Regions from separate parts of the Sporosarcina sp. QA0331 genome, predicted to be linked through region 1. Evidence: predicted binding sites of a transcription regulator. Region 1 holds the regulator's gene; each other region holds the start of a gene.
The links. Region 1 encodes CtsR, which represses protease genes until heat stress. Its sites were predicted from a motif close to ATGGTCAATAAAGGTCAAACA; they were not measured.

Region 1 (3,747 bases):
CAACAAGTGGAAATTAAGGCGTTTGATGAAACGAAGACGCCTGCAAGTGTACCACCAAAATTTGCTCGAAATAAAATGAAGAAAGCATTCGGCCAAGTGCCGAATACGAGTTATTATGAGCTTGGCAACTTGCAGATTCAAAAAGTGGATGGAAAGTTTGTCTATATCGCGCCTGTCGAGTTTTCGGGATTCTTCAAATGGATGAATGGGAAGACGACACCTGGCTACTTCACGATGAGCGCGACCGATTCGGCAGACAATCCGAAGTTCGTGAAAACAGAAATGGCTTATACACCTTCATCGTACTTCCACAAACAAGTGGAGCGACATATGCGGATGGCGGTGCCGGATCTCATCTTTTATGGTGATGTGCAGCTTGAAATTGATGATGATGGAAAACCACATTATATACGTTCCTATGGGGAATTCATTACAGCGAGAAACGGTTTTGATGTCCAAGGGGTCGTCATGGTAGATCCGGGTACGGGTGAAGTGAGCCAATATCCGCTTTCGAACGTCCCTGAATTTATCGATGGGGCGGTTTCACCCGAAGCGGTCAGCTTGCAAAACAGCTACTTCGGAAAATACGTCCACGGATTCTGGAATTCAGTCGTCGGGAAGAAGGATGTGAAGCTGCCTTCAGATGAAGGGACGGAGTCGAATGTCAGTCCGGTGTTCGATGAAAATGGCCATATGTATTATTTCACTGATTTCACAAGCCCGAAAGAAGGCGTCGACTCGATGCTTGGCTATGCATTGACGGATGGCCGCACGGGCGAAGCGACTTACTATACCGGTAATCTGGAAGAGTCGTATATGGACTCGCAAGGTACGCTTCAAATTATCGAAAAGAAATTTATCGAGAAGAAATGGACCGGAGAAATGCCGGTGCTCTATAACTTTTACGGGGAAGCGAGCTGGTTGACGCCGGTTCTTGACTCAAACGGCTTCCTGCAAAATTACTTCATCGTTTCGGCAGCAAACCCAGAAATCTCCGTATACGCCAATTCACCGAATGAAGCATTGAGGCTTTACAAAACAGCCTTGCAACGGGGCGGAAGCACAGTCGACGGCAACTCGAACGCCGAGGAAGGAAAAGCGTCTGTCAACGTCGTTAGGGTCTATAAGGAACGCGCTGGCGACGCCACAATTGTGTCGATCCTTGCCGACGACGGACAGAACTATATCGTTTCCACAGAATCTGTTCCATTGGCAATCTACATTCAGGAAGGAGACCACCTTGCCATCACCTATTACGAAACGGGCGAGCTCTTCCTGCCGGTTAAGGAACTAAAAAACGCTACGATTGAATAAAAAAGGCAGCTTCCGAAATATCGGAGGCTGCCTTTATACGTTTATGAGCGATTACGCCGAATTATGAGCCGTTCGTAGCGTTTATGCGCGTCTACTTCGGGTTATGGACTTTTACAACGTTTTATGGACATTTCTAGCGATTTATGAACTTTTACGACGGATTATGAGCTTTTCTGGCAATTTATTATTGGGAAAGGGTGTAAGGAGTTTGTTCAAAAGGGCAGACTGCACCTATGCGAAAATAACAGCCGTTTGCCTCAACTGTTACGGACCACCCTTTCGAACAGAACCCACGAAGAGGAAGAAGAGGTCAGACAAAATCCTCAACTACCTTATTACCCTATTTTTTAAACCTTAAACATTAACAGCTGACAAATTTACTAGCTGTTAATTGAAGCGAAAGGCGGCGACTCCTGCGAAAGCCGTTACGAAGAACGGCTTTTTCGAGTAAAAGCGTAGCATTACGAGCAGGGACGCCCGCGTCCGCCTGAAGCGAAAATCAACTTTTTCTGTTAATTTGCATATAAATTGCACGCAAGATGTATTTTCATGTACAATTAAGTCAAAGATAGTCAAAGTCAATGGCTTAGCACCGAGAGAAAAGAGGTGACATCATGCGAAACATTTCTGACATTATTGAAGGGTATTTAAAGGCGATTATCGAAAAAGAAGATAGCGGGACTGTGGAAATCAAACGGAGTGAAGTCGCGGAAAAATTTCAATGCGTACCTTCGCAAATCAATTATGTCATCAACACCCGCTTCACCGTCGAACGCGGATACGCAGTCGAATCAAAGCGCGGAGGCGGTGGATACATCCGGATTTATCGCGTCCAGACGAATTCGCATAAGGAATTACTTGAACATATTTTAGAAGGAATACAACATGGCGCGACATATGCAATGGCTGAAGGAATCATCTACAGGCTGTTGAACGAAGAAGTCATTTCGGAGAGGGAGTCTAGGCTCATTTTAGCTGCGGTGGACCGGACGACGCTCTACTACCCACTACCGGAGCGCGATCTTATCCGGGCGCGGATTTTGCAGGCGATGCTAACGACCCTGATCTATAAACAGCTTGAATAGAGAATTCGACGAATACGAGGTGCAAAATATGCTATGCGATAATTGCAAAGAACGACCGGCTTCTGTGATCTTCACCCAGGAAGGCATGGGCGGGTCTACGGAACGTCATCTATGTGAGAAATGTGCGTTCCAAACACAAATGTTTCATTTTGACCCGAATCAGGAACCGTTGTCGATCCAACAATTCCTTTCCCACTGGTTTGGTGGAAGTGAATCAATGCAGCCTTTTCAGCAGTCAAGGGAAAGTACGCCGGAAGGACCAACATGCCCCGACTGCCAATTAACGTTCAGGAAATTCCTCGATATCGGCAAATTCGGTTGTCCAACGTGTTATGACTCGTTCAGGGAGTATTTGCCACGAGTTTTCAGCAAGCTCCATAACGGGCATACGACGCACGTCGGAAAAATACCGGTCTCCTTCAATGAACGATTTGCTTTGAAAAAGAAAGTCGAGGAAATCAGGCTGAAAATGCAGGAAGCGATCGAGGAGGAACGGTTTGAGGATGCCGCCGCATTGAGGGATGAAGCGAATGCACTGAAAGAGCGTTTAGCGGAATGCGGCAATGGAGGTGGAGACAGCGATGTCGATTAATAAATTCATGAAAGGTGCTGTCACTGGATGGATGACGTCGCATGGAGAGCATGCGGATATCGTCATGTCGACAAGGATCCGCTTAGCCCGGAATTTAAGAGGATATCGATTCCCGATTGCGTTCACAATTGAAGAGGCACAGAAAGTAGACTCGCAAGTTTCGGCCGCCTTGCTTACTTCCGACGAAAAAGGGTATGCCTATATGAAGATGTCGGAACTTCCGGCGACAGAAAGACAAGTGCTCGTTGAAAAGCATTTGGTCAGCCCGCAATTGACAGACCCGAAGCGCCATGGAGCGGTCGTACTGTCGGAAGACGAGACGTTGAGCATCATGTTGAACGAAGAGGATCATATCCGCATTCAATGCATCTATCCGGGATTCCAGCTTGAAAATGCCTATGAGCATGCAGACTCTGTCGATAACTATTTGGAAGATAAACTTCCGTATGCTTTCGATGAAGATTTCGGCTACTTGACGAGCTGTCCGTCAAATACGGGCACAGGAATGCGGGCATCGGTCATGATGCACTTGCCTGCTTTGACGATTACAAAGCAAATTGAGCGTATCATTCCGGCCATATCAAGGCTCGGCATGATTGTCAGAGGCAGCTACGGAGAGGGAAGCGAAGCGCCGGGCAATATTTATCAGGTTTCGAATCAGACGACTTTGGGCAAACCGGAGAAAGAGATTCTTTCCGATTTGAAAAATGTAGCGCTCAGGCTTATCGCCCACGAGAGGCGTTCGCGTGAACTTCT
Region 2 (3,747 bases), 400 kb from region 1:
TGGAGGAGAGCCGATAATTTTAGAGACGGCATGTTTCTCCATGTATTCACTCATATCAAGACGAATTAACGTATCGCGGGAACCGAATAGTTCTTCTGCCAAAACTTTTGTAATTTCCGTTTTACCGACACCTGTTGGACCGACGAATAGGAACGATCCGATTGGACGAGTTTTCGATTTTAATCCTGCGCGGCTGCGGCGGATTGCTTTTGCAACCTTATCGGCTGCTTCTACTTGTCCAATTACTTTTTTACGTAGATTTTCTGCAAGGTCTTTCATTTTTGCTTGTTCCGATGCTTGTAGCTTCGTTACCGGAATGCCTGTTTTTTCTTCTACGATTTCCTCGATATCTTTAACAGTCACTTCATAGAGAGACGCTTCGCCTTGTTCGGCTTCTTCTAGTTGTTGACGTAATTGCATTTCTTCTTGGCGCAACGCTGCCGCCTTTTCATAGTCTTCCATTTCCGCAGCTTGTTCTTTTAGTTGGATGACTTCTTCTAGCCGTTTTCCGATTTGCTCAGCATCTGCAGAAGAATGCTTCAGATTCAAGCGTGCACCCACTTCATCCATCAAATCAATTGCCTTGTCCGGCAAAAATCGGTCTTGAATATACCGTTGTGATAATGCGACGAATGCTCGAATCGCTTCGTCAGAGTAATGCACTTCATGGAACGCTTCATAGCGGTCTTTAATTCCGTTCAGGATTGTAATCGCATCTTCCGCAGAAGGCTCTTTGACAATGATCGGCTGGAAGCGGCGTTCGAGTGCAGCGTCTTTTTCAATTTGACGGTATTCTTTCAACGTCGTTGCTCCAATAAGCTGCATGCTTCCGCGTGCCAATGCTGGTTTCAGGATATTCCCCGCATCCATTTTGGAGCCTTCCGCCGAACCTGCACCGACGAGAAGATGGATTTCATCGACGAACACGATGACATCTTTCCGGTTCTCGATCTCTTCGATCAATTGCTTCATCCGCTCTTCAAATTGACCGCGGATTCCTGTGTTCGTCACAAGTGATGCTACATCCAACACGTACACTTGTTTATTCAACAGTTTTGCGGGAACATCGCCTTCATGGATTTTCACTGCGAGCCCTTCCGCAATCGCTGTTTTACCGACACCCGGTTCCCCGATGAGAACAGGATTATTTTTGTTTCTTCTATTTAAAGTTTCAATAACGCGCTTCACTTCTTGATCGCGACCGATAACCGGGTCGATTCGTCCTTCCTTGGCGTCATTCGAAATATTTTTACCGAGTTGGTCTAACAAGCCGTTTCCTTGATTTTCATCGACTTCTCTAACTTGCGTATGTGCCTGAGAGTTGCCGTTCGCTTGGAAAAATTGATTTGCACCGTTGCCAAATGAAGCACTCATTTGACCTTGAATCTCTTGAAAACATGTATGACATAAATTCATCTGCATACGTTGATGATTCACTTGAAGTCGCAAGCTCATTGTCGCTTCGTTTTTACCACAATGTTGACATTTCATATTCCATTTCCTCCTTACAGTTTCATTCATATATATCATCTGACATTGACTATCTTTGACTTATAACCTTATTATACTCTGACCTTTTTTGACTTTCAAGTTTTTTGTTTGGGTGTAGTAGGTGCCTGTGCAACACGCATTTATGACAATTCATTAATAGTCATATAAATATAGAAAGAAGCCAACCGTTTAGGTACGGTCAGCTTCTTGATTTCCTTTATGCAATTGTAGTGCATTGTATGAATTGTATGCTGCACAGGCACCGGTTTATTCTGCATAATCACGATACACATATACATTCACAATTGAGCCGATGATCCGGACTTTTACTACTAGGCCTGACCACAAAAATCTATCGCAGTACTCCCATTCCTCGCAATCCCGCTGAATAAGTGATTTCCCGTAGTCGATATGGATAGTACCTTCCTTTTCGCCGGTTGCTTGAAAATGGAACTTGTTTGTGCCTGGTTCGCGGGTGATTTTCACAATCTCCCCGGCATTTTTTTCGAGGATTTTAAAGTCACCGATGTCATACTTGTCGTCTTCCTTAAAGGTTTCCGACAGGTTTTCTTTAATTGCTTCGACATCATAATAAGATTGAGCGTCGTTCTGCTTTGCCTCAATTCCGTATCGTATTTCCTTCCCGCTCTTGAGCTTCACAGTAGCGATATACTGGCCAGGTTTATCGATATCAAATGAGACGATCGTGTATTGATCCACATTGAACGGCATATTGTCAGAGATTTTCTCCCCTTCCATCGTCGCAAGGGAGATCGTTTCAATGTTTTCCTTAATGTCAAATAGCTGGACGGCTGTCGGCACCATGTCCTCTGTCTCTTCCAATGTCAATGTCAGTTCGCCGTTCACTTTTGTAATGTGAACATAATATTTCACGTAGTCTTTTACATTTGAGCCCTTGCTCGGCCTGCCTTGTAAATTCAAGATGCCTTTCCCTTCTTTTACGGGAACGACCTGGATTTTGTCTTCAGTGTAACCTTCTGTCCCGAACACTTTAAATGCTTTAAAGTATCCTTCCTCTGCATCCGATTGCCAAATTTGCACATAATCCCATTTCAAGTCACTCGCCTTGATTGTCACCATTGGCGGCTTCGATTCTTCGGTCGCTTTCAACATCTTCGCCGCTTGCCCTCTTGTGATGGGAGCGTTCGGGCTGAACGTAGTCGGAGTCGTTCCCGATGTGATGCCGAGTGCGTAAATGGCGAGAATGTTTTCAGTATGCGATTGATAATTCGAAAGATCCTTGAATGGATGATTGTAGATCGGTTCTCGTGGCAGATCGAATGCTTTAACGATAATCGAAGCCATCTGTCCCCGTTTAATCGGATCGTTCGGACCGAATCGGCCATCGCCGTATCCGCTAATCATGCCTTTCTCTGTCATTGCCGCAATCGCTTTATAGTAACCATTCGCCGTCGAGACGTCTTTGTATCCCGGATTTTTCACATTCGTTGTATCCAAATTGGTCATCTTCGCGATGATCGCGGCCGCCTGTCCCCTTGTAATGGAATTGCCCGGCTTGAATGTGCCATCCGGATAACCTCCAATAATATTGCGTTCCGCAAGATCATACACCGCTTCCGCGAAATGCTTTGTTGTTGGTACGTCCGAAAACTGCAACGTGTTCTGAGCAAAGCTAGTTGCTGGGATACTGCTGGCAAGAAACAGTGCGCCAAATATGCTCAATAGTCTTTTCATTATTTTCCTCCACTCCGGCGAGTCAATTGTAATAGCAAGTACAGTACAGACGTAGTTTTCCGAAAATAGTTTCAAAGTTTTTAAATATATCCCATTTTATTTTTGGGTGGATTAGACCGACTCTCTATTTTTCTTCATCACTTTGACCCATGAATATAAATTTCTAAAAAAGGCAACATACACGACCACCAGTAGCACGATGAACCACTTAGCTTGCCGTGGCAAATGCTCGGATATATAATCGTTCTGCGTGAATAGTAAATGATGGATAAACACTAATAATATGAAACTAAAAATGACCCAAAGGAGGTCTTTCTGATTTTTGACGATGAAGATAAGCGCTGCTTGTGTCAACAATGTAAATGAAAGAATCCACTGCATCTTTGATATATACTCTTGGAATTCCCTTTCTCCCCCATCGTCAGCGGATTCCTTCCACGCCGTGAACGCAGCTTGGTCGCCGTCGAATAGGTAATGGACTTGATTCACATCAGGTCTCTTTTTAACTGCTATATCCAAAACAGCCATCAGATAACCCTT
Region 3 (3,747 bases), 890 kb from region 1:
GTCTTTGGAGGCGGGACCGGATTGTCCACGTTACTGCGGGGGTTAAAAGCCTATCCAGTCGATCTGACCGCGATTGTAACGGTTGCGGATGACGGAGGAAGCTCGGGACGACTGCTGGATCAATACAATATCCCACCGCCAGGGGATATCCGTCAGGTGATGGCAGCGCTTTCAGATGTTGAACCGTTAATTGAGAAAATGTTCCAATACAGATTTTCCAACTCGGACGATTTGAAAGGGCACTCACTCGGCAACCTTATGCTAGCTGCTTTGACAGATATTACAGGCGATTTTGCCCGCGCTGTCGAAAAGATGGGCCGGGTGTTGAACATTAAAGGGAAAGTATTGCCTGCCGCCAACCAAAAGATCACCTTGCATGCTGAGCTCGATGATGGCACAATTGTAACCGGTGAATCTAAAATTCCGGTGTATGGGCGCAAAATTCGAAAAGTCTATGTATCTCCGCAAGAAGTGGAACCTTTGCCTGAAACGGTAGAGGCTATCAATGAAGCGGACTTGATCATATTTGGGCCAGGCAGCTTATATACGAGCATTTTGCCGACGATACTTGTAAGGGATATTCGTGATGCCGTTCTAGCGTGCCGTGCGAAGAAAGTATATATTAATAATTTGACGACGCAGGAAGGCGAAACGTATCAGTACACTGCTTCCGAGCATGTGAAGGCATTATATGATCATGCCGGCAGTCAATTCATTGACACGGTACTGCTAAACAAAACGGATTTTCGAACTTTATTAAACGGGGAAGAGCCGTCCGATATTCAGCTCCCTGTAGAAAATGATATTGAAGCATTGCAATTGCTCGTCCCTACTATCGTATTAGGGGACTTTTCGACGGTTTCGGACGGAAGAATTATCCATGATGCTGAAAAAGTCGCATCGTGGATTATGGGTTATATGGAAGGTACGATCGTTAGCGAGGAGACCTGATCATCGCCGAGAGAGAGGGGGAAAATCATGTCTTTTGCATCTGAAGTGAAGAAGGAACTGACACAAATCGATTCCAAGGAATGCTGTGTGAAAGCGGAAATTGCCGCCTTCATTAGGATGAACGGTGCCCTATCGTTTTCAAATAAACAATTGAGCTTGGACGTACAAACAGAAAATGCGGCAATTGCAAGAAGACTTTATTCAAACATCAAGCGATTATATCCTTATAAAGTCGAATTGCTCGTTCGTAAAAAAATGCGCCTGAAGAAGAACAACGTCTACATATGCCGAATTCGGGATGGTGCAAAGCAATTATTAGAGGACCTTTATATCCTGACAGGAACCTTTCAATTTAAAAATGAAATTGTAGAGCAATTGGTTAAAAAGAAATGCTGCCAGAAGTCCTATTTGCGTGGTGCATTCCTCGCAGGAGGTTCTGTCAACAATCCCGAAACGTCCTCCTATCATTTGGAGATTTTCTCTTTTTACAAAGAGCATAGCGAAGCGTTAGTGGAATTAATGAATAAATACCAATTGAATGCGAAATCGATTGAACGGAAAAAAGGCTATATCGCCTATTTGAAAGAGGCGGAGAAGATTTCAGATTTTCTTGGAATCATCGGCGCACATGTATCGTTGATGAAATTTGAAGACGTTCGGATTCTGAGAGATATGCGAAACAGCGTCAATCGCCTTGTCAATTGTGAAACCGCTAACTTGAATAAAACAATCGGAGCGGCACAACGGCAAGTTGAAAATATTAAATTCATCCAGAGTACGATTGGATTGGATCAATTACCTGACCGTTTGCAGGAAATCGCTCAGCTGCGCATCGATAACCAGGACGTCACATTGAAAGAGCTCGGTGAAATGGTGAGTGGCGGTACGGTTAGTAAATCGGGCGTGAATCATCGCCTCCGTAAAATTGAAGAAATCGCGGAAAGCCTCCGCAGTGGAGGAATTGTTAGCCGATAAAATAGACGAGTCAGAGAGGAGTCGAAGGAGTATGGCAGAAAGAACGCTTGAAGTAAAAATGAAAACCGGATTACAAGCACGACAAGCTGCACTTTTCGTGCAGGAAGCAAATCGATTCACGGCGGACGTTTTTTTGAAAAGAGATGAACGCCAAGTGAACGCGAAAAGTATTATGGGTGTAATGAGCTTGGCAATCGCGAGAGGTGCCGAAGTGACATTGATCGCTGAAGGCGTCGACGAGGAGCAAGCAATCGAAAAGCTATCTGCGCTTGTTGAGAACGAAAATTAATATAAAAAACAGCCGTTTCACTATGTAAATAGGAAACGGCTAAAAAATAAAAAAGCCGTAAACATGTTTTCATGTTTACAGGCTTCTTTAAAAACTCTATACGCCCTCGGCAGGAGTCGAACCCACATTTCAAGAACCGGAATCTTGCGTGCTATCCATTGCACCACGAGGGCAATTTATTACTGCTATCAGTAACAGACAAGATTAATTATACAAAGAAAGTGGTATGATTGCAATACCTAATTTGAAAGCGTTATATTTGACCTTTATTGACCATAATATGTATGATAGATGTACAGTTGAAACAACTGGTTTCAGCAGAACGAAAATCCTGACCCATCATAAGGAGGAAATAACATGAATTTAATACCTACAGTTATTGAGCAAACGAACCGGGGAGAGCGCGCTTATGATATCTACTCCCGTTTATTGAAAGACCGTATCATCATGCTAGGGAGCGCAATCGACGACAATGTAGCAAACTCGATTGTTGCGCAATTGCTTTTCCTAGAAGCAGAAGATCCAGATAAGGACGTATCGATCTATATCAACAGCCCGGGCGGCAGCATCACTGCGGGGATGGCGATTTACGATACGATGCAATTCATCAAACCGGACATCCAAACAATCTGTATCGGTATGGCTGCATCAATGGGATCTTTCCTTTTGACTGCAGGAACGAAAGGGAAACGTTATGCGCTTCCTAACGCAGAAGTAATGATTCACCAACCACTTGGAGGAGCGCAAGGGCAAGCGACTGAAATCGAAATCGCAGCAAAACGCATTCTTTTCCTACGTGAAAAATTGAACACGATCCTTTCCGAGCGCACAGGCCAGCCTGTCGAAGTAATCGCGAAAGACACAGATCGTGATAATTTCATGACAGCTGAACGTGCGAAGGAATATGGTTTGATCGACCACATCATCACGCGCAGCGACATGAAAGAATTGGATTCGAAAAAATAATAGCTGTACTTGAGACCGACTCTGTTTATGGAGTCGGTTTTTTATATTACCTAAAGATCCATTCTTATGAACAAGTGCTCAATTATTTTATTGCGGGTTTGAAACCTTTTCGCAAGACATACGATAAATAGTATACCTGCTCAAGTGTTTGGGAGTCGATTCCGGTTGGGTAATGAAAATATATCGAATGGAGTGTGAAAAGATGAAAAAGATATTAGGACCATTAGCGATAATTGTTGTCATTCTTGTAATTCTCGGCGTCATGCTCGTCCCGAGCTATAACAAATTTGTCAATCTGGAAGAGGATGTCGATAAGTCGTATGCACAAGTTGAGAATCAGCTACAGCGCAGGCTTGATTTGATTCCCAACTTGGTGAGCACGGTCAAAGGATATGCAAGTCACGAGAAAGAAGTAATTGCTGAAATATCCGATGCACGTTCGAAGCTTGCGGGAGCTAGCGGACCGGAAGAGCAGGCAGCTGCTGATACTGAGCTTTCGAACGCACTTGGCCGATTGCTCGTCGTTGTAGAAAACTACCCGGATCTAAAAGCGAACCAGAACTTTA

Region 2: a site for CtsR is predicted at 1,567-1,587, ahead of AC0L13_RS16680 (ATP-dependent Clp protease ATP-binding subunit). Genes of this name have one in related genera too.
Region 3: a site for CtsR is predicted at 2,472-2,492, ahead of clpP (ATP-dependent Clp endopeptidase proteolytic subunit ClpP). Genes of this name have one in related genera too.

What each region holds. Positions count from the first base shown of each region.
Region 1 covers NZ_CM147850.1:3,700,871-3,704,617, reverse strand. Annotated here, with positions in the region: gene AC0L13_RS18875 (hypothetical protein) at 1-1,314, shown strand, start outside; gene AC0L13_RS18870 (CtsR family transcriptional regulator) at 1,929-2,399, shown strand; gene AC0L13_RS18865 (UvrB/UvrC motif-containing protein) at 2,428-2,991, shown strand; gene AC0L13_RS18860 (protein arginine kinase) at 2,981-3,747, shown strand, end outside.
Region 2 covers NZ_CM147850.1:3,296,711-3,300,457, forward strand. Annotated here, with positions in the region: gene AC0L13_RS16680 (ATP-dependent Clp protease ATP-binding subunit) at 1-1,491, opposite strand, end outside; gene AC0L13_RS16685 (S-layer homology domain-containing protein) at 1,759-3,207, opposite strand; gene AC0L13_RS16690 (hypothetical protein) at 3,319-3,747, opposite strand, start outside.
Region 3 covers NZ_CM147850.1:2,812,370-2,816,116, reverse strand. Annotated here, with positions in the region: gene AC0L13_RS14270 (gluconeogenesis factor YvcK family protein) at 1-951, shown strand, start outside; gene whiA (DNA-binding protein WhiA) at 979-1,926, shown strand; gene AC0L13_RS14260 (HPr family phosphocarrier protein) at 1,958-2,215, shown strand; tRNA gene AC0L13_RS14255 (tRNA-Arg) at 2,317-2,388, opposite strand; gene clpP (ATP-dependent Clp endopeptidase proteolytic subunit ClpP) at 2,573-3,181, shown strand; gene AC0L13_RS14245 (LemA family protein) at 3,384-3,747, shown strand, end outside.